DNA from 2 places in the Streptomyces sp. NPDC028305 genome. Region 2 is predicted to be linked to the other one. Evidence: predicted binding sites of a transcription regulator. Region 2 holds the regulator's gene; the other holds the start of a gene.

Region 1 (15,139 bases), on a different contig from region 2:
TGGGGCGGAACAGTTTCACGACTCCTTATCGCTCGCCGAAGGGGCGGCGGTTCGCGGTTGGCCGACTTCCCTCGGCCGGGCAATCGGCGCGGCGGTGGCTGATCGCTCAGAGCGAACAAGGAGCGGGGAACGACGGCAGGCGGCCCGAGGGCACGCGGGTCGAAAACGGTCGTCCCGGATCCGCTTTCGGTCAGGGATCGACGGAAAGCGGGCAGCGTCCGGCATGGCGCGTCCACTCATGGGGGCGTGCTTCCGCGCCGCCGCCGAACCGGGCCGATGGACCAAGGGGCGGATCGCGACACCGGACCGGAGCGTCGGCGCTTTGTCCGTGGTGCCCTGTTGCCGCTGGTCACCGGCGCGCGGACGGCGCCGGTACGTCCGCGCCCGCCGTGCTGGACCCACTCGCCCGAACCGCCCTCCGTCGCGGACCGGCCACCCCGGGCGCGACCGGGCACATATCCACCGCGGAACCACGTTTGATACGGCGAAGCGCCGGGACTTCCGGCCGGTTCGGGGCGCTCGCGAGATCCTGGTCCTTACATCATGATGTCCGCCGGGGAAACGTCGACATACAGACATGCTGGCCTGATTGTTGCCTTCTCCGTCACCCTCCCTGGATTTAGCCTTGGCGACGTGCCCGGCATCAGCTGGAAAAGGGAATCTGACACCGGGCTGCGTCATCCAGAACCGGAGGGTTTCAGCAATGGTTCATGCGAACGAGAAACTACTACGGGATTTCATGGGGCGGCAGGCCGAAATGCGCCTGCTCCGCCGAGCGCGCCACGACAGCACGGATCGTCTCCCGGCCCGGTACGCGGTGACGGGCGAGGCGGGGATAGGGCGTACGTCGCTGCTCCGCGCGTTCGCCATCACCTCGCGCCACAAGGGGTGCGCTGTCGTCGATCTGGTCTGCACCGAGCAGCGGCATTACATTCCGTGGGCCTTGCTGGATGATTTAGTCGGAGGTTTTGCAGACTGTTTGCCACCCGGATGTGAACAGGGGGTGGAACTCCACGACATTTACAAAAAACTGTCGCAGGGTCCCGTTCCCGACGGTGCTGTTCCGCGGGTATGGGGGGCGGAGATAGCGGTCGCGGTGCAGAATGTGGTGTCCCAGCTGACCGTGAAAGCGCCGCTGGTCATCACCATCGACGACGCGGACCGGGCCGACGCGTTGTCGCTGAGCTTTCTGCGCTGCGTGGTGGAGGCATGCTGCCACCTTCCGGTGATGCTGGTGGCCTCCGTGCAGAACGGCGTGCCCGCCGCGGCTCCCTCGGAATTGGCCGAATTGCTCGTCGGCGCACAGCAGGTGCACCTCGGGGGGCTGTCCGAGCAGGAGACGGCCGCCCTCGTACGCTCCCGGCTGCCGCGCCCGCCCGGCACCGGGTTCGCCGACGCCTGCCGCCGGCTGACCGCCGGCAACCCGTTCATGCTGGTGGAGCTCGTCCGCTGGGTCCGTGACACCGTCCGTGACACCGGGGGCGTCCCGGACCCGGAGGTGCTGGACACCGCGGTGCTGCCGGCCGTCGCCGAGGTGGTGACCAGGCGGCTCAACCGGATCGACCCGAGGGCCGGGCGGCTGGCCGAGGCCATCGCCATCGCCGGGGACGGCGGTGCCGACATCCCGCTCATCGCCCATCTGGCGGGCACCGGGCTCGGGGACACGCTCACGGCCGCGGACCTGCTGGTCCGTATGGGGCTCGTGGCGGACGACAACACCCTGCTGCTGCGGCACTCCCTGGTGCGCAACGCCCTGGTCGGCGGAATGACCCTGATGGCCCGTAACGCGGCCCATCTGGCCGCCGCCACCTATCTTCACGAGCGGAGGGCCCCGGCCGAGCGGGTCGCCGCCCATCTCATCGCCTCCGCCGTCCCGTTGGACGGCTCCTGGCCGGCCGGCGTGCTGCTCCAGGCCGCCCGGTCCGCGCTGGCCGCCGACGACACCGACACCGCGCTGCGCTGTCTGGAACACGCCGCGCAGGTGGCCTCCGGCGACGAGCACCGCCAGGCGGTGCTGGGCATCGCCGACATCCGGATCCGGTCCGACCGCGCCCGCGGCCTCGACGCGGCGGTGGCGACCCTGGCCGGTACGACCGACGAGGTCGTCCGCGCGCGCCTGCTGGAGCGCGTCGGGAGCGCGCTGTACGGCGTGGACTCCCCCGAGGAGCGGCAGCGGGTGCTGGACGCGACCGCCGTGGCCGTCGCCGGGACCGAAGTGGCCCACTGGCCCCGGCTGCACCGCATCGCGTGGCATCTGTACGACCGCTTACCGGGCCTGACGTCGGAGCTCCTCGACGAACTCATCGCGTCCCGGCCGGACCCGCTGGCCGACGCGGACGGCACGGACGGACTGCGCACGGCCGCCTCGGCCGTGGCCGCGCTCTGCCGGCATCTCACCGACGAGGCTCCCGAGTCGGCCGTGGGGCAGGCGCGCCGGGCCCTCGGCCGCCCCGGTGACGAGCTGTGCCTCCATCCGCTGGCCAGGGCGGCGGCGCTGACCGTCCTGGTGGACAACGGCCACCACGAAGAGGCCGCGGCGCGGCTGGGGGACGACGACCAGGCCGGCCTGCGGCCCCGCCCGCTGTACCGGGTGCTGCTCCTGCCGGTCGCGGCGCGGATCGCCCTCGCGCGAGGGCGCCTGGACATCGCCCGCGAGCAGTTGAGCGAGTGCCTGCGGGAGCTCGCCCGGCACGGCGTGGGCCCGGGGTCCCCGGCCCGGGTGGCCGCGCTGGCCGCGCTCGCGGACGTGCTGATCAGCCAGGGCGAGAACGACCGGGCCCGCATGCTGCTGCGCCGCTACCGGTGCTGGGGCGATCTGCCGCCGAGCTGGCACTACCGGGACGTCCTCATGGCCAGGGCGCGGCTGCTGGCGGCCGACGGCGATCTGCCGGGTGCCGCGCGCGACCTCGCGGAGCTGCACGCCCGGAACAAGGGGGCGGGGCTGCGCGTCGCGGTGACCGCCTCGTGGCGGACGCACGGCGCCATCCTGCTGCACCAGGTGGGGCGGTCGGACGAGGCCCTGGAACTGGCCCGCGAGCAGCTGCGGTTCGCCCACCGCGCGGGCTCGCCGCAGGAGCGCGGCCGGGCGTTGCGGGCGCTGAGCCGGGTTTCCGGCGGGCCACGGGGCGAGCGGCTGCTGCGCGCGGCGGCGCGGCTGCTGAAGGCGGAGGGGAGCGAGCTGGACCTGGCGTACTGCCTGGCCGACCTGGGGCCCTCGCTGACCCGGCGCAACCGGCCGGACGAGGCGATCGCCGTGCTGACCCAGGCGATCGGGCTGGCCGGCCGGTGTGGCGCCCGGCCGCTGGTCGAGCGGGGGCGGCAGCTGCTGGCCCTGGCGGACGACCGCGCCCCGCGCCACTCCTCGCTGCGCGGCGTGCTGGCGCTGACCGCACGGGAGCGCCAGATCCTGATCGACGCGGCGCGCGGACTCACCAACGAGCGCATCGCGACGGCCCTGCGGATCACCCGCCGCACGGTGGAGCTGCATCTGTCGAGCGCGTACCGCAAGCTCGGCATCACCGGCCGCCGGGACTTCCCGGAGATGTTCCGCGATCCCGGGCTGTGGCCGCTGCTCACCGAGGGGGCGCCGGTCGCGCGGCAGAGCGCACCGGCCGACCCGGGCCGCTGCGTCTCGGAACCGCCGTGCCCGCCCTTCGGCCTCGTACCAGGGGTCCTTCGGCACCGTGCCGCGATGCGCGACCCGCGGGCCGGACACCACCATGAGCGAACACACCCGGCCGTATGCGCCTCGTGTCTCGGCGACTCCCCTATCTCCGGAGGCTCATGATGGAGCAGAACAGCAGCAGTGCCGATCCAACCGATCCGTTCACCGCGTTGGTGGTGCTCTCAGGGGGCATGGACTCCACCACGCTCATGGCGCACTACGCGGCGCTGAGCTACCGGCTGATCGCCGTGACCGTGGACTACGGCCAGCGGCACCGCCGGGAGATCGACTCGGCGCGCCGGATCGCGGCCCACTACGGGGCCCGGCACCATGTGGTGGACCTCAGCGGGCTCGGCTCGGTGCTGGGCGGATCGGCGCTGACGGACGACAGCGTGACGGTCCCCGACGGCCACTACGCGGAGCAGTCGATGAAGGCCACCGTCGTGCCGAACCGGAACGCGGTGCTGGCCAACGTCGCCGTGGCGGTGGGGGTCGCGCACCGGGCCGGGGTGGTGGCGCTGGGCATGCACGCCGGTGACCACTTCATCTACCCGGACTGCCGGCCCGCGTTCCACGCCGCGCTGCGGGAGCTGGTGACGGTGGCCAACGAGGGTTTCCCCACCCCCTCGGTGGAGGCGCCGTTCATCACCTGGTCCAAGGCGGACATCGCCGCCCACGGGATGCGGCTCGGAGCCCCGCTGGAGGCCAGCTGGTCCTGCTACAAGGGCGGCGAGCGGCACTGCGGCACCTGCGGGACCTGCTACGAGCGGCGGGAGGCGTTCCAGACCGCCGGGCTGACGGACCCGACGGAATACCTGGACGCCGTGACCCGGTTCGCCGCGCCCTGAACGGCCTAGGGCCTGTCGTCGAAGGGGGCGACCGGCCGCGAGCGGCGTCTGGCGCAGGGGGCACCTCCCAGCGGTAGCTGGGGGAGGATCGCAAGGCGGAGCATCGTCCTCGTACTGGGCGTACTTGGGCGATGCGACAACGCAGCTGGGGGCACCTCCCAGCGGTAGCTGGGGGAGCCGTGCCAGACGTCGGGAGCAGGGCGCCCCCTTTGACGACAGGTCCTGGGGCCGGGATCCTCCGCGGATCCCGGCCCTCGGCACCACAGGAACCCGTCAGTTCGGGCCCAGCACCACATCCACCAGGCCCGCGACCGAGGGCAGCATGGTGTCGGGGCCTTCAGGCGGGGCGTCGGGCAGCATGTGGCCGTTTCCGGTCCGCACCCCCACGACGGCCGCGTCAAGACCGCGCCCCAGGGCCACGTCGGCCGCGGTGTCCCCGACCACGAACAGCCGGTCGTCCGTGCGGTGGCCGATCCGGACCAGCGCCTGCCGGGCCAGCGTGATCTTGACGTCCGCGTCCGAGGCCTCCTCGCCCCGGCCGGGCAGGTCGTCGCGGGTGACGACCTCCCCGAAGCAGTGCCCCACGCCGTTCCTGCGCAGCAGTTCGACCGTCGGCGCGGTGCCGACCCAGGAACTCACCAGCGCCAGCCGGACACCCGCGCCGAACAGGGCGGTGATCGCGGGCACGGCACCCTCGTAGAGCGTGCCGTGTGCCATGTAGCGGTGGGCCACATCGTCCACCCGGTCCAGGACCCGCACCCCGCCGATGTGCAGACTGCCGCTGGTGATGGCCTTCCAGTACGCGTATCCGAGCACCACCTCGCGCGGCGGCGGTGAGACCCGCTCATCGCGGTGCAGATCGAGCACGAACTGGTGGAACATCTCGTAGAAGTCGAGGAGGGTGCCGTCCCGGTCCAGGATGACCGTGGTGCCGGGGTTCACCGCGGCGCCGCGAGGACGGTGGTGGAGTCCTCGGCCCCCGGCGGCAGTTCCCACGGGAAGACCGTCCAGTCGTCGACCTCGACGGCCTGGAAGTCGGCGCGCCCCCGCGATCCCACGTTGCGCACCACCACGGCCGTGCGGATCTCCGCGGCACCCAGCCCGCGGATGGTGTCCACCGCCAGTGCCATGGTGCCGCCGTCGCCCATGATGTCGTCGACGATCAGTACGTCGGCGCCGGTCACGGGGCGCTGCGGGGTGATGTAGTCGAGCACCGCCTCGCCTCTCTCGCTGTAGCGGGAATTGGTCGTGTTGCGGGGGATACCCAGGATCCGGAAGTCGGTCACCCCCAGCAGGTTGGACAGGGTGACGGCGGGCGGCAGTCCGCCGCGGGCGATGCCCACGATGACAGTGGGGGCGAAGCCGCTCTCCTTGACGTCGTGGGCCAGGCCGGTCAGCATCCGGCCCATCTCGGACCAGCCGATGGTGAGCAGATTGGCGCGCCGCCAGGTGGGGGTCGCGTTCATCGTTCGCCTCCTTGTGCCGTCCATCGGTCGATGAGGTCGTCGCTGGCGGGGCCGGTGCCGATCAGATCCACGGGCCGCCCCAGGCCCTTCTCCACGTGCCGGACGAACGCGGCGGCTTCCGCGGGCAGCGCCCCGCCGCGCACGCCGAGGGCGTCGGGGGTGACATGGTCCAGGAAGGTGAGCGCCAGCCGCGACGGTCGGTTGATCCGGACGGCCTCCCGCGCCTGGTCCAGGTCGAAGGTGCCGGTGCGCCGGCGCCGCCCGGTGACCGTGCCGTACTCCACGATCCCGCGCCGCTCCGCCTCCTCCTCGGGGATCTCGGTGGGGAAGGGGCCCGCGCCGACCCGGGTGGGATAGGCCCGGAACACCAGGACCACCTCGTCGACGGCGAGCGGCCCCAGGCCCACGTCGGCCGCGGCGGTGCTCGCGGTGGAGTCCTTGCCGACGGTGTACGGGTAGCTGCCGTACAGCACGGACAGGCCGAACCCGTTGGTGCCCTCGACCTGGACCCCGTCCCCGGCGTCGACCGCCGCGTTCACCTCGGCGGCCACATCGGTGAGATACGGGGCGAGTTCGGCCACGTCCCGCGCGCGGCGCGCCGAGCGCATGGCCCGGGCGGCGAGGGCCGGGCCATGCCCGCTGCCGGTGGAGCGCACCGTGTCGCGGAGCCCGGCGTCGGCCTGTTCGGCCTCGACGTGCCCGGGTTCGATGACGGTGGCGCGGTGGTCGACGCCGATGCGGTCGCCGACCCCGGTCTCCTTGATCTCCCGCAGCAGCACTTCGGGGCGGATGAGCACGCCGGCGCCGAGGAGCAGCCGGGTGCGGGGGTTGACCACGGCGCTGGGCACCTGCCGCAGCCGCAGGGTCCGCCCGCCGTGCACCACGGTGTGTCCGGCGCCGGGGCCGAGCCCGGCGCGGACCGCGACGCCGGGGTCGTCACGCAGCGCCAGATAGCTGGAGACCTTGCCCTTGGCCTCGTCGCCCCACTGACCGCCCACCACGATCGTGCAGGTCATGTCCGTCCTCCTGATCCGGAGTTGCGCATCGCCGCTTCGGCGCGCGATACCGTCTCGCGCGCGAGATCCGCACACGCTCCGACGTCGGCCGCGGCCTTCGCCAGGGAGGTCAGCTCCGAGGCCGGGACGGTGGCGGTGACCCGCGGGTCCTCGCCCAGCACGGCGAGCAGGTCGCGCCGGTCCCGGGCGGCCGCGGAGCTGGCCTCCTGCAACAGCCGGTAGCCGGCCAGCCGGTCCATGCCGCCCGCGACCAGGGCGAGCAGGACGGCCTCGCTGAGGTGCGCGTTGCGGGACAGGGCCAGGTTCTCCGCCATCCGGTCGGGGAAGACCCGCAGGTCGCGTACGACGGCGGTGGCGGTGGTCAGCATCTCGTCGAGCAGCACACAGCTCTCGGGAAGGGTGAACCGCTCGTTGGCCGAGTTGGCCAGGTCCCGCTCGTGCCAGGTGACCACGTTCTCCAGGGCCGGACCGACCGCGGAGCGCAGCAGCCTGGCGAGCGAGCAGATCCGCTCGCTGCGGACCGGATTGCGCTTGTGCGGCATGGCCGAGCTGCCGATCTGGTCGCCCTCGGCGAAGGACTCGGCGAGTTCGCCGATCTCGGTGCGCTGAAGGTTGCGGATCTCGGTGGCCAGGTTGTCCAGGCAGGCGGCGGTCAGGGCGGCCCAGCACACGAACTCCGCGTACCGGTCGCGGGCCACGGCCTGGGCACAGATCCGCGGCTCCGGCAGCCCGAGCCGCTCCAGCGCTTCGTGCTGTACGGGCACCCCGGACGGCCCCAGTCCGCCGAGGGAACCGACCGCGCCGGCCACCTTGCCCATCACGGCCCGGTCCCGCAGCCCGTCCAGCCGTGCCAGGCAGCGTGTGAGCTGGTCCAGCGCGATGGCCAGCTTGAAGCCGAGCGTGATGGGCTGGGCGTGCTGGCCATGGGTGCGGCCGATCATCACCTGATCCCCGTCGGCGGCGATCCGGTCGCGCAGGGCCGCCATCAGGGCGGTCAGCCGGGTCCGCAGGATGCCGATCGCGGCGTCCAGCTGGAGGGCCATGGTGGTGTCGAGGATGTCGCTGCTGGTCGCGCCGTGATGGACGTACCGCCCGTACGGCTCGCACGCCTGCGCGAACTCCTGCACCACGGCGAAGAGTTCATGCCGGCTCATCGCCTCGATCTCCGCGATCCGGTCCAGGTCGCAGACGTGGTCGCGGGCCTGCCGCGCGATGTGCTCCGCCGCCTCGGCCGGGAGCACCCCGTGCCGGCCCTGCGCCTCGGCGAGCGCGCCCTCGACCGTCACGAAGAACTGATAGCGGGCCCGGTCGGTGAAGAGCGCGCGCATCTCGTCGGTGCCGTACCGCCCGCTGTCCAGGGGGGTGGTCATCCAGCGGCCTCCGTGGCGTAGTCCAGGGGGACCTGGTCGGCGCGCTGGAGCGCGTGCGGGCGGCTCTCGGCCATACCGGCCGGGGTGATCCGGATGAACTCGGCCCGCTCGCGCAGCTCGGCCAGGGAGTGCGCGCCGGAGTAGCTCATGCCGGACCGCAGGCCCCCGAGGAAGGGCCGCAGGGTGGCGGCGAGGGAGCCGGTGTACGCGAAGGTCGCCTCGACGCCTTCGGGGGTGTACTCGTCCAGCTCCTCGCGGCTCACCTGCTCCCCGCGCGCCCGCTTGAGGGTCAGCCGCATGCCGAAGGTGACGAACCCCGTGCTGACCTTGGCGCGCCGCCCCTCGTGCTCGACCAGCCTCGCCTCGCTCTCGTCGGCCCCGGCCAGGGCGCTGCCGAGCATCACCGAACGCGCGCCCGCCGCCAGGGCCTTGACCAGGTCGCCGGGTGCCTTGATGCCGCCGTCGGCGATGACCGGGATCCCGCTGCGATCGGCCTCCTCGGCACAGTCGAGGACCGCGGTGAGCTGGGGCACTCCGCTGCCGGCGACGATGCGGGTGGTGCAGATGCCGCCGGGCCCGATGCCGACCTTGACCGCGTCCGCGCCGGCCTCGATCAGATCCCGGGTGCCGGCCGCGGTGGCCACGTTCCCGGCGATCAGGGTGGTGCCCGGGAAGCGGGACCGCAGCTCCTCGACGGATTTGATCACGTAGTCGGCGTGGCCGTGTGCCACGTCGGTGACCAGCACATCCGCGCCGGCCTCGACGAGCAGGGCGGCCCGTCGCAGATAGTCGTCCGTCACCCCGACCGCGGCGGCCACCCGCAGCCGCCCGTCGGCGTCGACCGTCGGACGCGCCGGGTCCTCCGGCCCGCCGGGCCCCGGCGGCGCGGCCGCCTTGACCGCCGCGACCTCGGCGGCCTGGTCCTCGGCGGTCTGCATGCGGTGCACCACGCCGAGGCCGCCGCGGCGCGCCATCGCCTCGGCCATCCGGGCGCCGGTGCACCACGGGGTGTTCGCGGACAGCACCGGGACGCTCAGCTCGATTCCGGCGGCGAGTTCGGTGCCCAGGTGTGTCGCCGAGCGGCTCACCACCGAGGTGTGCCGCGGGACCAGCAGCACATCGTCCAGGCTGAGTCCGGTGCGGATTTCACGCAGAGCCATGTGCACTCCTTGAGCGAGGGGTGGTGGGTGCCTGACGTGCGGGTCCGGTGGTCGTCACCGTCCGTGGAAGATGGCGGCCACGAGCTCCTGGCGGGCCGGCCCGTGATCCTGGAAGATCCCGTTGAACACCGAGGACGTCATGAGCGCCGGGGTGCGGATGCCGCGCATGCTCATGCACAGGTGCTCGCCCCGGGCCACCACCGCGACATCGGAGGATCCGGTCACCGCGGTGATCTCCTCGGCGATGTCCCGGACCAGCCGCTCCTGCACCTGGAGCCGGTGCGCGTGGCGGTGGGCGATCCGGGCGAACTTCGACAGGCCCAGCACATCGCCCTCGGGCCGGTACGCGATGGTGACGGCGCAGGAGAACGGCAGCAGGTGGTGCTCGCACAGCGACCACAGGTTGATGTCGGAGACCATGACGATCTGCCCCTGGTTGCGCAGCGGGAACAGGGTGCCGACCTCGCCCGGGTCGTAGTTGCTGAACTCCCGCCACCAGCGGGCGAACCGGGCCGGGGTCTCCTTCAGGCCCTCCCGGTCCGGGTTCTCGCCGATTTCGAGGAGGAGCCGGCGCGCCACGTCCTCCAACGGGTCCGGCATCCGGTCGCGGTCCTCCGCCGCCCCGTTCACCTCCACCGCTCCACTGCTCATGTCACACACCCCTCCTGTCACCCCATACGGCGACATGCAGTCTGGTCGTCAGATTCCAGCCACGGGCGACCACGTCGTCGCCGAGGGCCGCGATGTGCCGGTCGACCTCGTGTGGCGTCTGGCCCTCCGGCATGATCCACACCGGGGTGGTGCCGTACCGGTCGACGATGGACGCCACCTCGTCGAGGTCGTCCCGCGTCCGGCAGACGAACTTGAACGCGGTCCCGGGCACGGCCGCCAGCGCGGCCAGGGCCTCCGGCACGAGCCGGCGCTCCTCCTCGTCGCCGGAGTGCGCCAGCTTGGGCGAGATGTTGAAGCGCACGCCGAGGCCGGCCAGCTCGGGCAGCGGTACGACGGTGCCGTTGCTCTCGATCTCCACGCGATGGCCGGTGTCGATGAGCGCCCGCAGCAGCGGCAGCAGCCGGGCCTGCTGGCTGAGCGGTTCCCCGCCGGAGACGACGATCATGGGGACCTCGTACGCCCGCAGCCGCTCCAGCACCTCGCGCCAGGCCATCGGGTGCAGCTCGTCGCGGGGGCGGTAGGCCACCCCGGAGTCGCCGACACCGGTCCAGTCCCAGGTGTACGGGGTGTCGCACCAGCGGCACGCCAGGTTGCAGCCGCCCAGCCGCAGAAAGGCGCAGCGCTGCCCCGCCGAGGGTCCCTCTCCCTGTACGGCGCTCAGGTGGGGCCGAAGATCTCGTTCACGACGAGTTTCGGTTCCACAGCGGCATCACCTCCTCCGCTCGCGCCCGCGGCCGCCCGCGTCACGGCCGGTACTCCGCCCATGTCTTGGGCGTCTCGCTGACGCGTACGGAGCTCAGCTCCGGGAACCGCGGCAGCCAGCGCTCGTACAGCCACCGCGCGAGGTTCTCCGCCGAGGGATTGCGATCGGTGAGCAGATCGTTGAGGTGACGGTGGTCCACGTCATCGTCCAGCCACCGGCTGAACGCGGACAGGTCGCCGTAGTCCCGGACGAAGCCGGTCGGGTCCAGGCCGTCCGGCCCCGCGGCGAGCTCGAGTGCGACGACGTAGTTGTGGCCGTGCAGCCGGCCGCACGGATGCCCCTCGGCCAGCCCGTCCAGCCGATGACTGGCGGAGAAGTGGAATTCCTTGCTGATCCTGAATGCCATCTCGGACCTCCTGCGCACATCGTGGCGACGAGCGCGGGGGCGACACATCACGGCGCGCACCGTGGGGCGGCCGAAGGGGACACCGAGAAGCGGCGGTGAGGGTTCCGAAATATCCGGCTGCCGGGCTGATCGCTCAGAGCGAACAACGGGCCGGGAACATCGGCGGGCCTCCAGGCATTGAGTCTGCATAGCTCAACTTGCCTGCCGAAGGGGAGATCATGGCTTCGATGTCCACACCGCTCACTCTGCCCGTGCTGCCCCTCGACGACGAGGTGGTACTGCCCGGCATGGTGGTGCCGCTGGACCTGTCCGACAGTGAGGTACGAGCCGCGGTGGAGGCCGCCCAGGCCGCCGCCCGATCAAGCGGCAGCGGCGGCGGCAAGCCGCGTGTGCTGCTGGTGCCGCGCGTCGACGGGACATACGCGGGCATCGGCACGCTCGGCACGATCGAGCAGGTGGGCCGGCTCTCCGACGGCGACCCGGGCGCGCTGATCCGCGGTGTGCGCCGGGTGCGGATAGGGGCGGGGACCACCGGCCCCGGCGCCGCGCTGTGGGTGGAGGGCACCCAGGTCGAGGAGATCGTTCCGGATCCGTTGCCCGGCTCCGTCACCGAGCTGATGAAGGAGTACAAGGCCCTGGCCGCCAGCTGGCTGCGCAAGCGCGGCGCCTGGCAGGTCGTGGACCGGGTGCAGCAGATCGACGACGTCGGCCAGCTGGCCGACAACTCCGGCTACTCGCCGTTCCTGTCCGTCCAGCAGCGCGTGGAGCTGCTGGAGACGGCCGACCCGGTGGCGCGGCTGAAGCTGGCCCTGGGCTGGCTGAGCGACCACCTCGCCGAGCAGGACGTCGCCGAGTCGATCGCCAAGGACGTCCAGGAGGGCGTCGACAAGCAGCAGCGCGAGTTCCTGCTGCGGCGGCAGCTGGAGGCGGTCCGCAAGGAGCTGGCCGAGCTCAACGGCGACCCGGAGGACGAGTCCGGGGACTACCGGGCCCGGGTGGAGGCGGCCGACCTTCCCGAGAAGGTGCGGGAGGCCGCGCTCAAGGAGGTCGACAAGCTGGAGCGGTCCTCCGACCAGAGCCCCGAGGGCAGCTGGATCCGCACCTGGCTGGACACCGTCCTGGAGCTGCCCTGGAACGAGCGCACCGAGGACGCGTACGACATCACCGGCGCCAAGGCCGTGCTCGACGCCGACCACGCGGGCCTGGAGGACGTCAAGGAGCGGATCACCGAATACCTGGCGGTGCGCAAGCGCCGCGCCGACCGGGGACTTGGCGTGGTCGGCGGCCGGCGGGGCGGCGCGGTGCTGGCCCTGGTGGGCCCGCCCGGCGTCGGCAAGACCTCGCTCGGCGAGTCGGTCGCCCGCGCGATGGGGCGCAAGTTCGTGCGCGTCGCGCTCGGCGGCGTCCGCGACGAGGCGGAGATCCGCGGCCACCGGCGTACGTACGTCGGCGCGCTGCCCGGCCGGATCGTACGCGCCATCAAGGAGGCGGGCTCGATGAACCCGGTCGTCCTCCTCGACGAGATCGACAAGGTCGGCTCCGACTACCGCGGCGACCCCGCCGCGGCCCTGCTCGAGGTCCTGGACCCGGCGCAGAACCACACCTTCCGCGACCACTACCTGGAGGTCGAGCTCGACCTGAGCGACGTGGTCTTCCTCGCGACGGCCAACGTCCTGGAGGCCATCCCCGAGGCGCTGCTCGACCGCATGGAGCTGGTGCGCCTGGACGGCTACACCGAGGACGAGAAGGTCACCATCGCCCGCGACCACCTGCTGCCGCGGCAGCTGGAGCGGGCCGGCCTGGAGCCGGGCGAGGTGACCCTGGCCGAGGACGCGCTGCGCAGGCTGGCCGCCGAGTACACCCGCGAGGCGGGCGTACGCACCCTGGAGCGGTCCATCGCGCGGCTGCTCCGCAAGGTGGCGGCCCAGCACGAGCTGGGCGAGCGGAAGCTGCCCTTCACGATCGACGCCGACGAGCTGCGGCCGCTGATCGGCCGCCCGCACCACACCCCCGAGTCCGCCCAGGACCCGGCCGAGCGGCGCACCGCCGTGCCGGGCGTGGCGACCGGGCTCGCGGTCACCGGCGCGGGCGGGGACGTGCTGTTCGTCGAGGCGTCGCTGGCCGACCCGGAGACGGGCGGCGCGGGGCTGACCCTCACCGGCCAGCTGGGCGACGTGATGAAGGAGTCCGCGCAGATCGCGCTCTCGTTCCTCCGCTCGCACGGCGCGGAGCTGGAGCTTCCGGTCGGTGATCTGAAGGAGCGCGGCGTCCACCTGCACGTCCCGGCGGGCGCGGTGCCCAAGGACGGCCCGAGCGCGGGCATCACCATGACCACGGCCCTGGCCTCGCTGCTCTCCGGCCGCCAGGTGCGCCCGGACGTGGCGATGACCGGCGAGGTCTCGCTGACCGGGCGGGTGCTGCCCATCGGCGGCGTCAAGCAGAAGCTGCTGGCGGCGCACCGGGCCGGGGTGACCACCGTGATCATCCCGAAGCGCAACGAGCCCGACCTGGACGACGTCCCCGCCGAGGTCCTGGCGGGGCTCGACGTCCACCCGGTCTCGGACGTCCGCCACGTCCTGGAACTGGCCCTCACCCCGGCGGCCACCCCGGCCGCCCCGGAGGTCCCGGTGGCGGCGTGACGGACGCCACCGGTACGCCGGCCCGGGGCTCCCGTTCGCACGGGAGTTCCGGGCCGCGCGTGTCGTGAGGGCCGTCGTATCGTTGTACCAACCGGTCGCACGCATTCGAGTTGCGGCGGGGAGGAGCGGCACGGTGATCGTCAGCGAGTTCACCTTGGACAGGATGTTCGAGGCGCTTGAGAAGATGCCGGTCCCCGAGGGATTCAAGGTGGAGATTGTCGACGGGAACATCTTCACGTGGCCCCAGCGGGAGACCCATTGGGAAATCACCATCGGCATCATCGACCAGCTGTGGACGCGATACCCGCACAAGCGGCTGATGTCCGATGTGCGGATCGACTACCCCGGCTATCTCAACGGCTTCGCCACCGACGTGACGCTGCTTGCCGAGAGCGCCGGCAAGGACTCCAGCGGCAACTGGCGCTACCAGGATGTGGAGTTCGTGGCCGAGGTGATCTCGAAGCGTACGGGCATGAATGACTACGGCTCGAAGAAGGCGACCTATGCCACCGCCGGAGTCCCCGTCTATCTGATCGCCGACCCGTATGTCGGCCGGTGCCGACTGTTCACCCAGCCCAAGGACGGCGAATACCAAACCGAAGTGACCGTCCCCTTCGGCAGCGAGCTGGACCTGACCGACACCGTCGTCGGTCTGACGCTCAAGACCGACGAATTCCCCCGGGACTGAAACGGACTGAAAGCCCGTCGCCCCCCAGCGCACGGACAGCCGGGTCCGTGCGCCGGAGGGCGGAAGCGCCGAGGGTGGGGCCGCGGGGGGCGTCAGCCGTTGGCGAGGGCCTGGAGGCGGTCCAGGGCGCCGTTGAACTGGTTGTGGTCGCCGACCGTCGCGCCCGACGAGGTGTACTGCCAGATGGTGTGGAAGCCCCAGCCCGCCGGGAGTTCACCGACGGAGGAGCCGTAGCGCGGGATCCACAGCGGGTTGATGCTGCCGAAGGCGCTGGAGTTGCCCGTGCAGCTCTTCCACCAGCTGGTCGAGGTGTAGATCACCGGGTCGCGGCCGGTCAGGGACTTGTAGGTGTTGGTGAAGTCCTTGATCCAGGTGACCATCGCGCTGGCGCTCTTGCCGTAGCAGGTGGCGCCGTACGGGTTGTACTCCATGTCGAGCGCGCCGGGGAGCGTCTTGCCGTCCTTGGACCAGCCACCGCCGTTGCTGACGAAGTACCTGGCCTGCGCC
Region 2 (15,139 bases):
AAGGTGCCGGCAGCGACGGCCGCGACGGCGATGGCGAGGTTCCGTAGACGCGAGGTCGGCACAAGAGCTCCAAGGGTGGGGCGGGACGGTGGGGTGGAGCAGGGAGCTCCCGCCGGTGTGACTCGCGGGGCGTGCGGAGGGTTGCGCGTTCATGCTGCGGGGGTGTTGTGAAGGTGAACGGACGGGGGACGTGGGTCAGTTGTCGTTGTGTCGGGTCGGGGAGAGTGGGGTCCGGGCGCCCTTTGGCTCAAAGGCGCGGTATTCATGTATCAGCACCTTCCAGGGCATTTCAGTTTCGGAACATCTGCTTGGCTGTAGAGATGACTTATGGTGCGGAAGGGCTGTTCAGGACATTCCTGTGCAGAGGTTTGGGGCATGATCCTGTAGAGATCCGCAACCTTGTTGTGAGAAGCGTCATTTCGCGGTCAGGATCGAGTCATGTTCGGAGCGGTTGAGGCGGGGGCGGCCATGGTCGTACTGCACGGCATGCGGGTGGTTGTTGATTCGAAGAAACGTTCATGGGGGGAGGGGGTGGGTGGAGCGTAGTCAGATGTCCGATGCAAGTGGTCGGCCGGCCGCGGCGGATGCCGCTCGCCCGCCGGAGGACGAGAGCGGCGGAAGCGGCGACGGCGGCGGAAGCGGCGACAGCGGCGGAAGCGGCGACAGCGGCAGACGCGGAAGCACGGCCAGATCGTTCGGTCTGTCCCGGGTTCCGTCGGCCCGCTCGCTGAGCGACCGGCAACGGTCGGCGGAGCCACAGCCGTTACCGCCGCCCGGCGGCCCTGAGCCGGCCTCAGCGCCCACGGGCCGCACCCGCGAAAGCCACGAGTCCGGCCCTGACTCCGGCCGTGAGTCCCAAGGCCGCGCCGCCCGGACCGCGCCCACCGCCCGGCCCACCGGGCCGGTCCGGCCCAACCGGCCCACCCAGCCGGCCCGGTCCGCCCGATCCGTACGGCGCGCCGTGCTGCGCCTCACCCGTACGGTCGCCAGCCAGGTGTTCTTCCTCCAGGTGGCGGTCGTGCTGCTGCTCGCCGTCGCCGCCGGGGCGGCCCTCGTACTCCAGTCCCGGCACGACACCGACCAGGAGGCCCGCCGCCGCTCGCTCGCCGTCGCCGAGTCCTTCGCGAACGCCCCGGGCATGGTCGAGGCGCTGCGCTCCCCCGACCCGACCGCGATCCTCCAGCCGCGCACCGAGCGCGCCCGCCACCGGGCCGGCGTCGACTTCATCGTCGTCCTGACCACGGACGGCATCCGCTACACGCACCCCGAGAGGGAGCAGATCGGCCTGCACTTCCTCGGGAGCTACCGCGCAGCCGCGGAGGGCGGCACGGTCACCGAGACGTCCACGGGCGTCCTCGGCCCCTCCGTACGGGCCGTGGTGCCCGTCACCGACAGCCGGGGCAAGATCGTCGGCCTGGTCGCCGCCGGGATCACCGTGGAGAAGGTGAGCGGCGCGGTCGACAAGCAGCTGCCGATCCTCCTCGGCGGCGTCGCCGCCGCGCTCATCCTGGCCACGGGCGGCACGGCGCTGGTCAGCAGGCGGCTGCGGCGGCAGACCCACGGCCTGGACCCGGGCGAGATGACGCGCATGTACGAGCACCACGACGCGGTGCTGCACTCCGTACGGGAGGGCGTGCTGATCGTCGACGGGGACGGCCGGCTGCTGCTGGCCAACGACGAGGCGCGCCGGCTGTTCGACCTGCCCCCGGACGCCGAGGGCCACCCGGTCACCGAGCTCGGCTTCGACCCGAGCACCGCCGAGCTGCTGGTGTCGGGCCGCCCCGCCACCGACGAGGTGCACAAGGCGGGGGAGCGGCTGCTGACCGTCAGCCACCGGCCGACCGACCGCAACGGCGGGCCGCCCGGCAGCGTCGCCACGCTCCGCGACACCACCGAGCTGCGCACCCTGTCCGGCAAGGTCGACGTGGCGCGCAAGCGGCTTCGGCTGCTGTACGACGCGGGGGTGCGGGTCGGCACCACGCTGGACGTGGTGCGTACGGCCCAGGAGCTGACCGAATACGCGGTGGAACGGTTCGCCGACTACGTCGCGGTGGATCTGGTGGACCCGGTGCTGCGCGGCGAGGAGCCGACCGGCGCGGCCACGGGCAGCGGCGCCACCGCGCGCACCTCGCTGCGCCGCACCGCCCTCAGCGGCATCCGCGAGGACGTAGGGCTGTATCCGCTGGGCGGGCTGATCCGCTACGGCCCGTTCACGCCGCAGGCCAGGGGGTTCGCCAGCGGTGAGACGACCGTGGAGGCCGTGCTCGGCGACTTCTCCGGATGGCAGGAGCACGACCCGGACCGGGCGCAGCGGATCGTCGCGGGCGGCATCCACTCCATGATCGCGGTCCCGCTGCGGGCCCGGGGCGTCATCCTGGGCATCGCCACGTTCATGCGCTCGGAGAAGCCCGAGCCCTTCGAGATGGACGATGTGTCCCTCGCGGAGGAGCTGGTCACCCGGGCCGCGGTGTCCATCGACAACGCCCGGCGGTACACGCGCGAGCACACCATGGCGGTGACGCTCCAGCGCAGCCTGCTGCCGCAGGTGCTGCCCGAGCAGAGCGCGCTGGATGTGGCGTACCGCTATCTGCCCGCGGAGTCGGGGGTGGGCGGTGACTGGTTCGACGTGATTCCGCTGCCGGGGGCGCGGGTGGCGCTGGTGGTGGGCGATGTGGTGGGGCACGGGCTGCACGCGGCGGCCACGATGGGGCGGCTGCGTACCGCGGTGCACAACTTCTCCACCCTCGACCTGCCGCCCGACGAGATCCTCTCCCACCTCGACGATCTGATCGACCGGATCGACCAGGACGAGCGCTCGGAGAGCCTGGCGGGCGGCGGCGTGATCACCGGCGCCACCTGTCTGTACGCGATCTACGACCCGGTGTCCCGGCGCTGCACCATGGCCCGGGCCGGACATCCGCCGCCCGCGGTGGTGTCCCCGGACGGCTCGGTGGAGTTCTCCGAGGTGCCGGCCGGGCCGCCGCTCGGCCTGGGCGGGCTGCCCTTCGAGACGGTGGAGCTTCAGTTGCCCGAGGGCAGCCACCTCGTCCTCTACACCGACGGCCTGGTCGAGAAGCGCGACCGGGACATCGAGGAGGGCCTGGAGCTGCTGCGCGCGTCCCTCTCCCACGCCGGGCGGACGCCGGAGGAGACCTGCACGGCGGTGCTCGGCGAGATGCTGCCGGACACCCCCAGCGACGACATCGCGCTGATCGTCGCCTGTACGCGGGTGCTGGAGCCGGAGCGGATCGCGGACTGGGAGGTGCCGTCCGACCCGGCCCTGGTCTCCGCGGTGCGCGCCGCGGTGGCGGCGCGGCTGGCCGAGTGGGACCTGGGCGACGTGGCGTTCACCACCGAGCTGATCCTCAGCGAGCTGATCACCAACGCGATCCGCTACGCGACCGGGCCGATCCGGGTGCGGCTGCTGTGCGACCGCAGCCTGATCTGCGAGGTGTCCGACACCAGCAGCACCTCGCCGCATCTTCGGTACGCGGCGACGGAGGACGAGGGCGGGCGCGGGCTGTTCCTCGTCTCGCGGTTCGCCGACCGGTGGGGGACGAGGTACACGGCGGAGGGCAAGGTCATCTGGACCGAGCAGACGCTGCCGCAGCGCGGTAAGCGGCGCTACTAGGCCCCGGCCCCGCGCCGAACGCGAAGACGGGCCTGATCCGGTCGGTCGGCCGGATCAGGCCCGTCGGGATGACGAAGGGGACGTTGGCGCTACTTCACCGGCTCCGGCTCGGGCTCGGGTGCCGTCTCGCCGTCGTCCTCCGGCTCGGCGGGCGTCTTGACGGAGTCGAGCAGCAGCTGCGCCACGTCCACGACCTGGAGCGACTCCTTCGCCTTCCCTTCGTTCTTCTTGCCGTTGACGGAGTCGGTCAGCATGACGAGGCAGAACGGGCAGGCGGTGGAGACGATGTCCGGGTTGAGGGACAGCGCCTCGTCCACGCGCTCGTCGTTGATGCGCTTGCCGATGCGCTCTTCCATCCACATGCGGGCGCCGCCGGCACCGCAGCAGAAGCCGCGCTCCTTGTGGCGGTGCATCTCCTCGTTCCTGAGCCCCGGCACCTTGGCGATGATCTCGCGCGGCGGGGTGTAGACCTTGTTGTGGCGGCCCAGGTAGCAGGGGTCGTGGTAGGTGATGAGCCCCTCGACCGGGGTGACCGGGACCAGCTTGCCCTCGTCGACGAGGTGCTGGAGCAGCTGGGTGTGGTGGATGACCTCGTAGTGGCCGCCGAGCTGCGGGTATTCGTTCGCGATGGTGTTGAAGCAGTGCGGGCAGGTCGCGACGATCTTCTTCTTGGACTTCTCGACGACGACGCCTTCCTCCCCCTCTTCACCTTCGGCGGACTCGCCGAATGCCATGTTCAGCATCTCGACGTTCTGCTGGCCGAGCTGCTGGAAGAGGAACTCGTTGCCCAGACGGCGGGGCGAGTCGCCGGTGCAGGACTCGTCGCCGCCCATGATCGCGAACTTGACGCCCGCGATGTGCAGCAGTTCCGCGAAGGCCTTGGTGGTCTTCTTGGCGCGGTCCTCCAGGGCGCCCGCGCAGCCGACCCAGTAGAGGTAGTCGACCTCGGTGAGGTCCTCGACGTCCTTGCCGACGACCGGCACCTCGAAGTCGACTTCCTTCGTCCAGGCGAGCCGCTGCTTCTTGGCCAGCCCCCAGGGGTTGCCCTTCTTCTCCAGGTTCTTGAGCATCGTCCCGGCCTCGGAGGGGAAGCTGGACTCGATCATGACCTGGTAGCGGCGCATGTCCACGATGTGGTCGACGTGTTCGATGTCGACGGGGCACTGCTCGACGCAGGCGCCGCAGGTGGTGCAGGACCACAGCACGTCCGGGTCGATGACGCCGTTCGCCTCCAGCGTGCCGATCAGCGGCCGCTCGGCCTCGGCCAGCGCCGACGCCGGGACGTCCTTCAACGCCTCGGCGGACGCCTTCTCCTCCCCCTCCGGCCCCGCGGCGGCAGCCGCTGATGTCACAGCGCCGCCGCCCGCGAGCAGATACGGCGCCTTGGCGTGCGAGTGGTCGCGCAGCGACATGATCAGCAGCTTCGGCGAGAGCGGCTTGCCGGTGTTCCAGGCGGGGCACTGCGACTGGCAGCGGCCGCACTCGGTGCAGGTGGAGAAGTCGAGCAGGCCCTTCCAGGAGAAGTGCTCGATCTGGGAGACGCCGAAGACGTCGTCGTCGCCCGGGTCCTCGAAGTCGATCGGCTTGCCGCCCGACGTCATCGGCTGAAGCGCGCCGAGCGCCACCTCTCCGCTCGACTCGCGCTTGAACCAGATGTTGGGGAAGGCGAGGAAGCGGTGCCAGGCGATGCTCATGTCGATGTTCACGGAGACCGTGATCATCCAGACCATCGTCGTGCCGAGCTTGATCATCGCGAACAGGTAGGTCAGGTTCTGCACCGCGCCGATGCTGAGGCTCTTGAAGAGCAGCACCAGCGGATACGAGGCGAAGTACTCCGGCTCGTAGGAGTCCACATGGTGCAGCGCGCCCTCCGTGCCGCGCAGCACCATGATCGCGATGCCGATGATGAGGATGACGTACTCGACGAAGTACGCCTGCCAGGCCGTGGAGCCGGCGAACCGCGACTTGCGGCCGGCCCGGCTGGGCAGGTTCAGCAGCCGGATCACGATCAGGGTCGCGATGCCGAGCGTGGTCATGGTGCCGATGAACTCGATGTACAGCTCGTAGGGGAGGAAGCCGCCGAGGACCGGCAGCGTCCAGTCCGCCTGGAAGAGCTGGCCGTAGGCGTTGATGATGGTCGGCGGCAGGGTCAGGAAGCCGATCGCGACGAACCAGTGGGCGACGCCGACGATGCCCCACTTGTTCATCCGGGTGTGCGCGAGGAACTCCCGGACCAGCGTCACACTGCGCTGGTAGGGGTTGTCGGTCCGGGCGCCCGCCGGCACCGGCGTGCCGAGCTTGAAGAAGCGCACGAACTGCGCGATGGCGCGGCCGAGCAGGGCAACGCCGACCGCGGTGAGGACCAGCGACACGATGATCGCGGCGAGTTGCATGGGGGCTCCTCGAACCTGCGAGAGCGGAAGTACGCGGAAGTACGTGGATTACTAAGCAGTAACTTATCTGGTCTTGACCGAGATTACCCGGGGAGCCGGTGGCTCATGTAGCCGACCGGCCGGTGATCTGTGTCGCTCGGTGGTACCACCTCGCGCGCCCTCCCGTCGCCTTGTCCGTGTCCTGTAAATAAGAGCTGCATAAAAGTTGAGTCGGTCCGGCTCAGGTCTGTTGACACGGCGGATTCGGTCGGGCACTCTTGAGCCTGTTCCACTCAATGCTGTGTAGCTGGAGGATTGCGAAATGGCTCGTGCGGTCGGCATCGACCTGGGTACGACGAACTCCGTCGTCAGTGTGCTCGAAGGCGGTGAGCCCACCGTCATCACCAACGCCGAGGGCGCCAGGACCACGCCGTCCGTCGTCGCCTTCGCCAAGAACGGCGAGGTCCTGGTCGGTGAGGTCGCCAAGCGCCAGGCGGTGACCAACGTGGACCGGACCATCCGGTCGGTCAAGCGCCACATGGGCACCGGCTGGAAGATCAACATCGACAACAAGGACTTCAACCCGCAGCAGATGAGCGCCTTCATCCTGCAGAAGCTCAAGCGGGACGCCGAGGCCTACCTGGGCGAGAAGGTCGCGGACGCGGTCATCACCGTCCCGGCGTACTTCAACGACGCCGAGCGCCAGGCCACCAAGGAGGCCGGTGAGATCGCGGGCCTCAACGTTCTGCGTATCGTCAACGAGCCTACCGCTGCCGCCCTCGCCTACGGGCTGGAGAAGGACGACCAGACCATCCTGGTCTTCGACCTCGGCGGCGGCACCTTCGACGTCTCGCTGCTGGAGATCGGCGACGGCGTGGTGGAGGTCAAGGCCACCAACGGTGACAACCACCTCGGTGGTGACGACTGGGACCAGCGCGTCGTCGACTACCTGGTCAAGCAGTTCAACAACGGCCACGGCGTCGACCTGTCCAAGGACAAGATGGCCCTCCAGCGCCTCCGCGAGGCCGCTGAGAAGGCGAAGATCGAGCTCTCCAGCTCCACCGAGACCACGATCAACCTGCCCTACATCACGGCCTCCGCCGAGGGCCCGCTGCACCTGGACGAGAAGCTCACCCGCGCCCAGTTCCAGCAGCTGACCAGCGACCTGCTCGAGCGCTGCAAGGTCCCCTTCCACAACGTGATCAAGGACGCGGGCATCGCCCTCTCCGAGATCGACCACGTGGTCCTGGTCGGCGGCTCGACCCGGATGCCGGCCGTCGCCGAGCTCGTCAAGGAGCTGACCGGCGGCAAGGAGGCCAACAAGGGCGTCAACCCGGACGAGGTCGTCGCCATCGGCGCCTCGCTCCAGGCCGGTGTCCTCAAGGGCGAGGTCAAGGACGTCCTCCTGCTGGACGTCACCCCGCTGTCCCTCGGTATCGAGACCAAGGGCGGCATCATGACCAAGCTGATCGAGCGCAACACGACGATTCCGACCAAGCGCTCGGAGATCTTCACCACGGCCGAGGACAACCAGCCGTCCGTGCAGATCCAGGTCTACCAGGGCGAGCGCGAGATCGCGGCGTACAACAAGAAGCTCGGCATGTTCGAGCTGACCGGCCTGCCGCCGGCCCCGCGCGGCGTGCCGCAGATCGAGGTCACCTTCGACATCGACGCCAACGGGATCATGCACGTCGGTGCCAAGGACCTCGGCACCGGCAAGGAGCAGAAGATGACCGTCACCGGCGGCTCCGCGCTGCCGAAGGACGACATCGACCGCATGATGCGCGAGGCCGAGCAGTACGCGGAGGAGGACCACAAGCGCCGCGAGTCCGCCGAGACCCGCAACCAGGCCGAGCAGCTGGTCTACCAGACCGAGAAGTTCCTCAAGGACAACGAGGACAAGGTCCCCGGCGACGTCAAGACCGAGGTCGAGACCGCGCTCGGCGAGCTGAAGGAAAAGCTCAAGGGCGACGACACCGCCGAGATCCGCACCTCCACCGAGAAGGTCGCGGCCGTCAGCCAGAAGCTGGGCCAGGCGCTGTACGCCAACGCCCAGGCGGACGGCGCGGGCGCGCCCGGTGCCGCGGGCGCGGCCGCCGGTGACGGCCAGGCCAAGGCCGACGACGACGTCGTGGACGCCGAGATCGTGGACGACGAGAAGAGCGACAAGGGTCGGGGTGGTGCCGCGTGACGGAGGAGACCCCGGGCTTCGAGGAGCAGCCCGACGTCCCCTCCGAGGCCGCACAGACCCCTGACGATGCGGCCAAGGGTGCCGCCGGGTCCGCCGACAAGGCGGGCCCGGAGGCCCAGGCAGGGGACCTCGAGCAGGTGGCCATCCAGGCCCAGCTGGACCAGGTCCGTACGGCGCTCAACGAGCGCACGGCAGACCTCCAGCGGCTCCAGGCGGAGTACCAGAACTATCGACGCCGGGTCGAGCGGGACCGGGTGACGGTCAAGGAGATCGCCGTGGCGAACCTCCTGACCGAGCTGCTGCCCGTGCTCGACGACATCGGCCGCGCTCGTGACCACGGCGAGCTCGTCGGCGGCTTCAAGTCCGTCGCCGAGTCGCTGGAGACGACCGCGTCCAAGATGGGCCTTCAGCAGTTCGGCGCGGAGGGCGAGCCCTTCGACCCGCTGGTGCACGAGGCGCTGATGCACTCGTATGCGCCGGACGTCACCGAAACCACGTGCGTGCAGATTCTGCAGCCGGGGTATCGAATCGGCGAGCGTACGATCCGCCCGGCGCGGGTCGCGGTCGCCGAGCCCCAGCCGGGCGCCCAGCCCAAGGGGGACGAGACGCCGGACGAGGAGAGCGGTGGCCCGGAAGAGGGCTGACGTGACAGCGGTGGCAGGAGAGGAGGGACGTCGAGGATGAGCACCAAGGACTTCGTCGAGAAGGACTACTACAAAGTCCTCGGCGTCCCCAAGGACGCGACCGAGGCGGAGATCAAGAAGGCGTACCGGAAACTCGCCCGCGAGTTCCACCCGGACGCCAACAAGGGCGACGCCAAGGCCGAGGAGCGCTTCAAGGAGATCTCCGAGGCGAACGACGTCCTGGGCGACCCCAAGCGCCGCAAGGAGTACGACGAGGCGCGCGCCCTGTTCGGCAACGGCGGCTTCCGCCCCGGGCCGGGCGCGGGCGGCACCGGCAACTTCAACTTCGATCTGGGCGACCTCTTCGGCGGCGCCCAGCCCGGGGGCGGCGCCGGTGGCGCGGGCGGCTTCGGCGGCGGCCTCGGGGACGTCTTCGGTGGCCTCTTCAACCGTGGCACCTCCACCCGTGCCCAGCCGCGCCGCGGCCAGGACATCGAGTCCGAGGTGACGCTGAGCTTCACCGAGGCAGTGGAGGGGGCCACGGTCCCGCTGCGGATGTCCAGTCAGGCCCCGTGCAAGGCGTGCTCGGGCACCGGCGACAAGAACGGCACCCCGCGGGTGTGCCCGACCTGCGTCGGCACCGGGCAGGTCAGCCGCGGCGGCGGGGGCGGCTTCTCGCTCACCGACCCGTGCGTGGACTGCCGGGGCCGCGGCCTGATAGCGCAGAACCCCTGCGAGACCTGCAAGGGCAGCGGCCGTGCCCGCAGCGCCCGCACCATGCAGGTCCGGATCCCCGCGGGCGTCAGCGACGGCCAGCGGATCCGGCTGCGCGGCAAGGGCGCCCCGGGCGAGACCGGCGGGCCGGCCGGCGATCTGTATGTGGTGGTCCATGTCGACCCCCACCCGGTCTTCGGCCGCAAGGGCGACAACCTCACCGTCACCGTGCCCGTCACCCTCCCGGAGGCGGCGCTCGGCGGCGAGATCAAGGTCCCGACGCTCGGCGGCCCCCCGGTCACCCTGAAGCTGCCGGCCGGCACGCCCAACGGCCGCACGATGCGCGCCCGCGGCAAGGGCGCGGTGCGCAAGGACGGCACCCGCGGCGACCTGCTGGTCACCGTCGAGGTCACCGTCCCCAAGGACCTCAGCGACAAGGCGCGCGAGGCGCTGGAGTCGTACCGGGAGGCGACCGCGGGGGAGGACCCGCGGGCGGAGCTGTTCCAGTCCGCGAAGGGAGCGTGACCCCATGGAGACGTCTGGGCTCGGAGGCAGGAGCCGCAACCCGTACGAGCTGACCGACGAGTCGCCGGTGTACGTCATCTCGGTCGCCGCTCAGCTCTCCGGGCTGCACCCCCAGACCCTGCGCCAGTACGACCGGCTGGGCCTGGTCTCCCCCGACCGCACGGCCGGCCGCGGGCGCCGCTACTCGGCCCGCGACATCCAGCTGCTCCGCCAGGTGCAGCAGCTCTCCCAGGACGAGGGCATCAACCTCGCCGGCATCAAGCGCATCATCGAACTGGAGAACCAGGTCGCCGCCCTCCAGGAGCGCGTCGCCGAACTCCAGTCCGCGGTCGAGGGCGCGGCCGCGGCGATGCAGCAGCGCGAGGCCGCGGTCCACGCCTCCTACCGCCGCGACCTGGTCCCCTACGACCAGGTCCGGCAGACCAGCGCGCTGGTGGTGTGGCGTCCCAAGCCCAAGCGGTCGGAGTAGCGGCCGCGCGTTGCGCGCCGGCCTCACCCCATCGAGTGGCCCGGTGACCGATCCGTCGGTCACCGGGCCGCTTTCTGTCGGCGTGAGGGCGTTGTCCTCGGCTACTTCGGGTCGCGGTTGAAGGTGGCCTGGGACCAGCGGTAGCCGAGGGCTGTCAGGGCCAGGCACCAGGTGATGCTGATCCACCAGTTGTTGCCGATGTCGGTGCCGAGGAGGAGGCCGCGGACGGTTTCGATGGTGGGGGTGAAGGGCTGGTATTCGGCGATCGGCTGGAACCAGCCGGGCATGGCGTCGATGGGGACGAAGGTGCTGGAGATGAGGGGGAGGAAGATCAGTGGCATGGCGTTGTTGCTGGCGGCTTCCGGGCTGGGGCTGACCATGCCCATGCCGACGGCGATCCAGGTGAGTGCCAGGGCGAAGAGTGCGAGGAGTCCGAAGGCTGCGAGCCAGTCGAGGGCGGTGGCGTCGGTGGAGCGGAAGCCGATGGCCACGCCGACGGCGCCGACGAGGATCACGCTGGCGATGGCTTGGAGGACGCTGCCGATGACGTGGCCGATGAGTATGGAGCCGCGGTGGATGGCCATGGTGCGGAAGCGGGCGATGATGCCCTCGGTCATGTCCATGGAGACGGAGACGGCGGTGCCGATGGTGGTGCTGCCGATGGTCATCAGCAGGAGCCCGGGGACGAGATATTTGAGGTACTCGGAGCGGTCGGCGCCGCCACCCCCGATGCCCGCGCTCATGGTGTCGCCGAAGATGTAGACGAACAGCAGCAGCAGCATGATCGGCGTCAGCAGCAGATTCAGGGTCATCGACGGGTAGCGCCGCGCGTGCAGGAGGTTGCGCCGCAGCATCGTCGACGAGTCGCGGACGGCGAGGGAGAGGGAGCTCATCGGACAGCCTCCTTGGGCTGGTTCGGCTGGGTGGTGCTGGTGAGGGCGAAGAAGACGTCGTCGAGGTCGGGGGTGTGGACGGTGAGTTCGTCGGCTTCGATGCCGGCGGTGTCGAGCCAGTCGAGGATGGAGCGCAGTTCGCGTTGGCTGCCGTCGCTGGGGATCTGGAGGGCGAGGGATTCGTCGTCGCGGGTGGCCTCGCGGAGCGTGGTGGCGGCGGTCTGGTAGGCGTCGGGGTCGGTGAAGCGGAGGCGGATGTGTCCGCCGGGGATGAGGCGTTTGAGCTCTTCGGCGGTGCCTTCGGCGGCGATGGTGCCGTTGTTGAGGACGGCGATGCGGTTGGCGAGTTCGTCGGCTTCGTCGAGGTATTGGGTGGTGAGGAAGACGGTGACGCCGTCGGTGACGAGTTCGCGGATGATCTGCCACATGTTGTGGCGGGAGCGTGGGTCGAGGCCGGTGGTGGGTTCGTCGAGGAAGATGATCCGTGGGTTGCCGACGAGGGTCATGGCGATGTCGAGGCGGCGTTTCATGCCGCCGGAGTAGGTGGAGGCGGGCTTCTTCGCGGCCTCGACCAGGTCGAACCGCTCCAGGAGTTCGGCGGCGCCCCGCCGTCCCTCGCGCTTGGAGAGGTGGTGGAGGTCTGCCATGAGGAGCATGTTCTCCTCGCCGGTGATCAGGCCGTCGACGGCGGAGAACTGCCCGGTGACACCGATCGCGGCACGCACCCCGTCCGGTGACGTGGTGAGGTCGTGGCCCGCGACCTGCGCCTGTCCGCCGTCGGCTGAGATGAGCGTGGACAGGATCTTCACGGCGGTGGTCTTGCCGGCGCCGTTGGGCCCGAGCAGTGCGAACACGGACCCGGCCGGGATGTGCAGGTCGATGCCGTCGAGGACGGTCTTGTCGCCGTACGACTTGCGCAGACCGACGGTGGAGATGGCGGCCGGCGACTGCGGACCATCGCCCCGACTGGATGTGGGCATGACAGAAGAAGGCATGAGGCCCTCCCATTCGAAGGCAGAAGTGACGGGGGGAGTGCGCGAGTTGGCGGGGCCGGTGCTCAGGCCTTGGCGCGGAGGACGTCGATGTTGCCGTACCGGGTGCGGGCGCGGACCTCGACGGTGTCCTCGGCCTTCTCCGGGCTCTCGGAGGCGGTGAGCGTGTTGCGCACGTGCCCGGAGCCGGAGCTGGCGTCGACCCAGGCGGCCGTGCCCTCGCGGATGCCGACCTCGATGGAGCCGAAGGAGGTCTCCAACTGGACGGTGCCACGGGCCACGTCGGCGACGCGCAGGGTGCCGTGGGCGGTGGTGGCGACGACCGAGCCCTCGGCGCGCGCGATGTCGATGGCGCCGTGGGCGCCGCTCACCCGCAGGTCGCCGCTCGCGGCCCCGACGGTCGTGGAACCGTGCGAGTTCTTCAGGACGGCGGAGCCGTCGACGAAGCCGACGCGCACGCTGCCGGTGCTGGTGGTGATCTCGGCCATGCCCTCGATCCGGTCGACGGTGATCGAGCCGTGGGAGGCGGTCAGCTTCAGCGGCCCGGTGGTGTCGAGGCGGACGTCACCGGCCGAGGTCTTCACCCGGGCCTCGCCGAGCCGGCCCTCGCCGAGCACCTGGGCCCAGGCACCGGTCATGTCGATGCGTGAGCCCGTGGGCAGTTCGACCGTCACATCGACGATGCCGGGGCGGCGAAGCGAACTGCGGTGCTTGGGGGTCCTGACGGTCAGGGTGCCGCTCGCGTACGTGACCTCGGCCTGCTCGGCGGCGCGCACGTCCCGGTCCTTCTTCGGGTCGCGGGGCTGCACCTCGACGACGGTGTCGATGCGGTCGCTCGCGGTGAAGCGGATCGAGCCGGCCTCCACGTGGGCGGTGACGGAGATCGCTTCGGGAGTGTCGAAAGAAGGCATGGCTGTCCCGTCCTCTTGGGTCTTGGTGGCGTCCCTGCTGGTGGGACGCGGTGGGTGAGTGAAGTGGTGCGGGCGGGCGGCGCGGCTATCGCACCCAGCCCGTGAAGCTCTGTCCGACGCTGTGGGTCTTCGTCGTCGTACGCGGCCGGGTGCCGCCGTCGACCGCGGCCGACACGGCCCGCACCAGCCACGAGTTGACCGACAGGCCCTCGCGGCTCGCGGCCTCCTCGGCGCGGGCCTTGAGGTGGGCCGGCAGCCGCAGATTGACGCGGGCGGTGCCGCCCTCGTCGCCGTCGGCCGGGGGCGGGGGGCTGAGTGGTTCGGCGGGCGCGGTCGGCTCCGCGGGGACGCCGCTTTCGGCGGGCGGCAGTGTCACCACGAAGTCGGGGTCCAGCCCGCGCAGCCGTACGTCGACCGAGCCGGGGGCGAGTTCGCGAGTGATCTCGTCCATCGCGGCGGAGAGCACGTTGAGCATGACCAGCCGGGTCGCCGACTCCAGGGGGGCGGTGAGCCGCTCGGCCAGCTCGCGGGCGTCCTCCCCGCCGGCTTCGGCGGCCACCGCGAGTTCGCGGCGGAGGGTGTCGACATACGGGGTGAGGTCCATGACGTCATCATGGCACCACTATGGCGCCATCCGCAATCCCTGATGGCGTCTTATGGGGTTCGGGTTCGAGGGAAGCCGCCCTGAGCTGCGGAGACGTGAAAGCGGTGGCCTGAGTCATGGTGGCGCCATGCGCCCGCATGTGCTTTGAGGGGCCCGGAATGGCGCCGGGTGGCGCCGGGTGGCACCGGATGGCGCCAAGCGGTGCCATGTGGTGTTCCGGCCTGGCCGACGACTTTCGCGTCGAGTTCCGCCGCGTGGCCGTCGCCGTCCCCTGGCGGGCGGCGACGGGCCCGGCGCCTCAGCCCCAGCCTGCGGGCGGCGTCCGGCTGATCTCGCACCAGACCACCTTGGATGCGGGGCTCCATAGCTCGCCGGTGAGCGGGAAGTGATTCCAGCTGTCGGCGAGCAACTCCAGCAGCTGTAGCCCCCGCCCGCATTCGCTGTCCGTGTGGATCTCCCGGCGGTTGGGGGGTGTCGCGCTGGTGTCCCAGACCGTCATGCGCAACCGCTCGGCGGACCACTTCACCCGCAGGTCGGCCTCACCCCCGGCGTGCACGATCGCGTTGGTGAGCATCTCGCTGGCCGGCAGCTCGGCCCGATCGACCAGTTCGGGCAGCTCGTGCGCGGTGAGGGCGGTGCGGAGGGAGGCCCGGGCGACGCGGACGGCGCGGGGGTCGTGGGGGATGTGCAGGCAGTATTCGAAGGGCGCGACGGCAGGGGTGGCGAGGGGCATGAGGGCCTCCTGTGGCGCGGCGGGGTGTGCGAACTCCGGCCGACCGGACGTTTCGCTCGGTGAGTGATGTGATACTCAACGCAGGGTGCTACGTAGCACCGGCGCAACGTAGTACGCCACGTTCGCTCAAACGGGGCGGTCCATGGCAGGGTGGCGCGGCAGTTGCTGAGTAGCAGGGAGTAGGCGCATGCCGCCGAGGAGTAACCCCACCGCCCGTCAGGAGCGGCTGGGCGCCGAGCTGCGGAAGCTGCGGGAGCGGGCCGGGATGACCGCACGAGAGGCCGCCAAGCGCCTGGGCGTGAGCCCCATGCAGATGAGTCACATGGAGGTCGGCCGTCTCGGCGTCAGCGAGGAACGGCTGCGCACACTCGCCGACCAATACCGCTGCGGGGACGAGGCGTTGGCCGACGCACTGGCGGCGATGGCGACGGAGCGGGTGCGAGGCTGGTGGGAGGAGTATCGCGGCACCCTCGCCTCGACG

What was found. The regulator HspR, encoded in region 2, represses chaperone genes until heat shock. The targets are predictions, from matches to a motif close to TTGAGNNNNNNNNNCTCAA.
Region 1: lon (endopeptidase La) is a predicted target of HspR. The motif match lies at 11,483-11,501, and genes of this name have one in related genera.

What each region holds. Positions count from the first base shown of each region.
Region 1 is NZ_JBVHTN010000004.1:620,387-635,525, forward strand. Features, by position in the region: gene ACZ4WQ_RS19110 (RNA polymerase sigma factor) at 1-1, opposite strand, end outside; gene ACZ4WQ_RS19115 (ATP-binding protein) at 740-3,787, shown strand; gene queC (7-cyano-7-deazaguanine synthase QueC) at 3,784-4,512, shown strand; gene ACZ4WQ_RS19125 (HAD family hydrolase) at 4,786-5,454, opposite strand; gene ACZ4WQ_RS19130 (phosphoribosyltransferase) at 5,451-5,978, opposite strand; gene ACZ4WQ_RS19135 (adenylosuccinate synthetase) at 5,975-6,994, opposite strand; gene purB (adenylosuccinate lyase) at 6,991-8,364, opposite strand; gene guaB (IMP dehydrogenase) at 8,361-9,524, opposite strand; gene folE (GTP cyclohydrolase I) at 9,579-10,175, opposite strand; gene ACZ4WQ_RS19155 (7-carboxy-7-deazaguanine synthase QueE) at 10,177-10,857, opposite strand; gene ACZ4WQ_RS19160 (6-pyruvoyl trahydropterin synthase family protein) at 10,940-11,305, opposite strand; gene lon (endopeptidase La) at 11,524-13,944, shown strand; gene ACZ4WQ_RS19170 (Uma2 family endonuclease) at 14,108-14,632, shown strand; gene ACZ4WQ_RS19175 (lysozyme) at 14,725-15,139, opposite strand, start outside.
Region 2 is NZ_JBVHTN010000006.1:126,993-142,131, reverse strand. Features, by position in the region: gene ACZ4WQ_RS25960 (FG-GAP repeat protein) at 1-62, opposite strand, end outside; gene ACZ4WQ_RS25955 (SpoIIE family protein phosphatase) at 551-3,631, shown strand; gene ACZ4WQ_RS25950 ((Fe-S)-binding protein) at 3,721-6,024, opposite strand; gene dnaK (molecular chaperone DnaK) at 6,326-8,194, shown strand; gene grpE (nucleotide exchange factor GrpE) at 8,191-8,838, shown strand; gene dnaJ (molecular chaperone DnaJ) at 8,875-10,056, shown strand; gene ACZ4WQ_RS25930 (heat shock protein transcriptional repressor HspR) at 10,061-10,525, shown strand; gene ACZ4WQ_RS25925 (ABC transporter permease) at 10,627-11,418, opposite strand; gene ACZ4WQ_RS25920 (ATP-binding cassette domain-containing protein) at 11,415-12,413, opposite strand; gene ACZ4WQ_RS25915 (DUF4097 family beta strand repeat-containing protein) at 12,476-13,321, opposite strand; gene ACZ4WQ_RS25910 (hypothetical protein) at 13,407-13,925, opposite strand; gene ACZ4WQ_RS25905 (ATP-binding protein) at 14,224-14,658, opposite strand; gene ACZ4WQ_RS25900 (helix-turn-helix domain-containing protein) at 14,846-15,139, shown strand, end outside.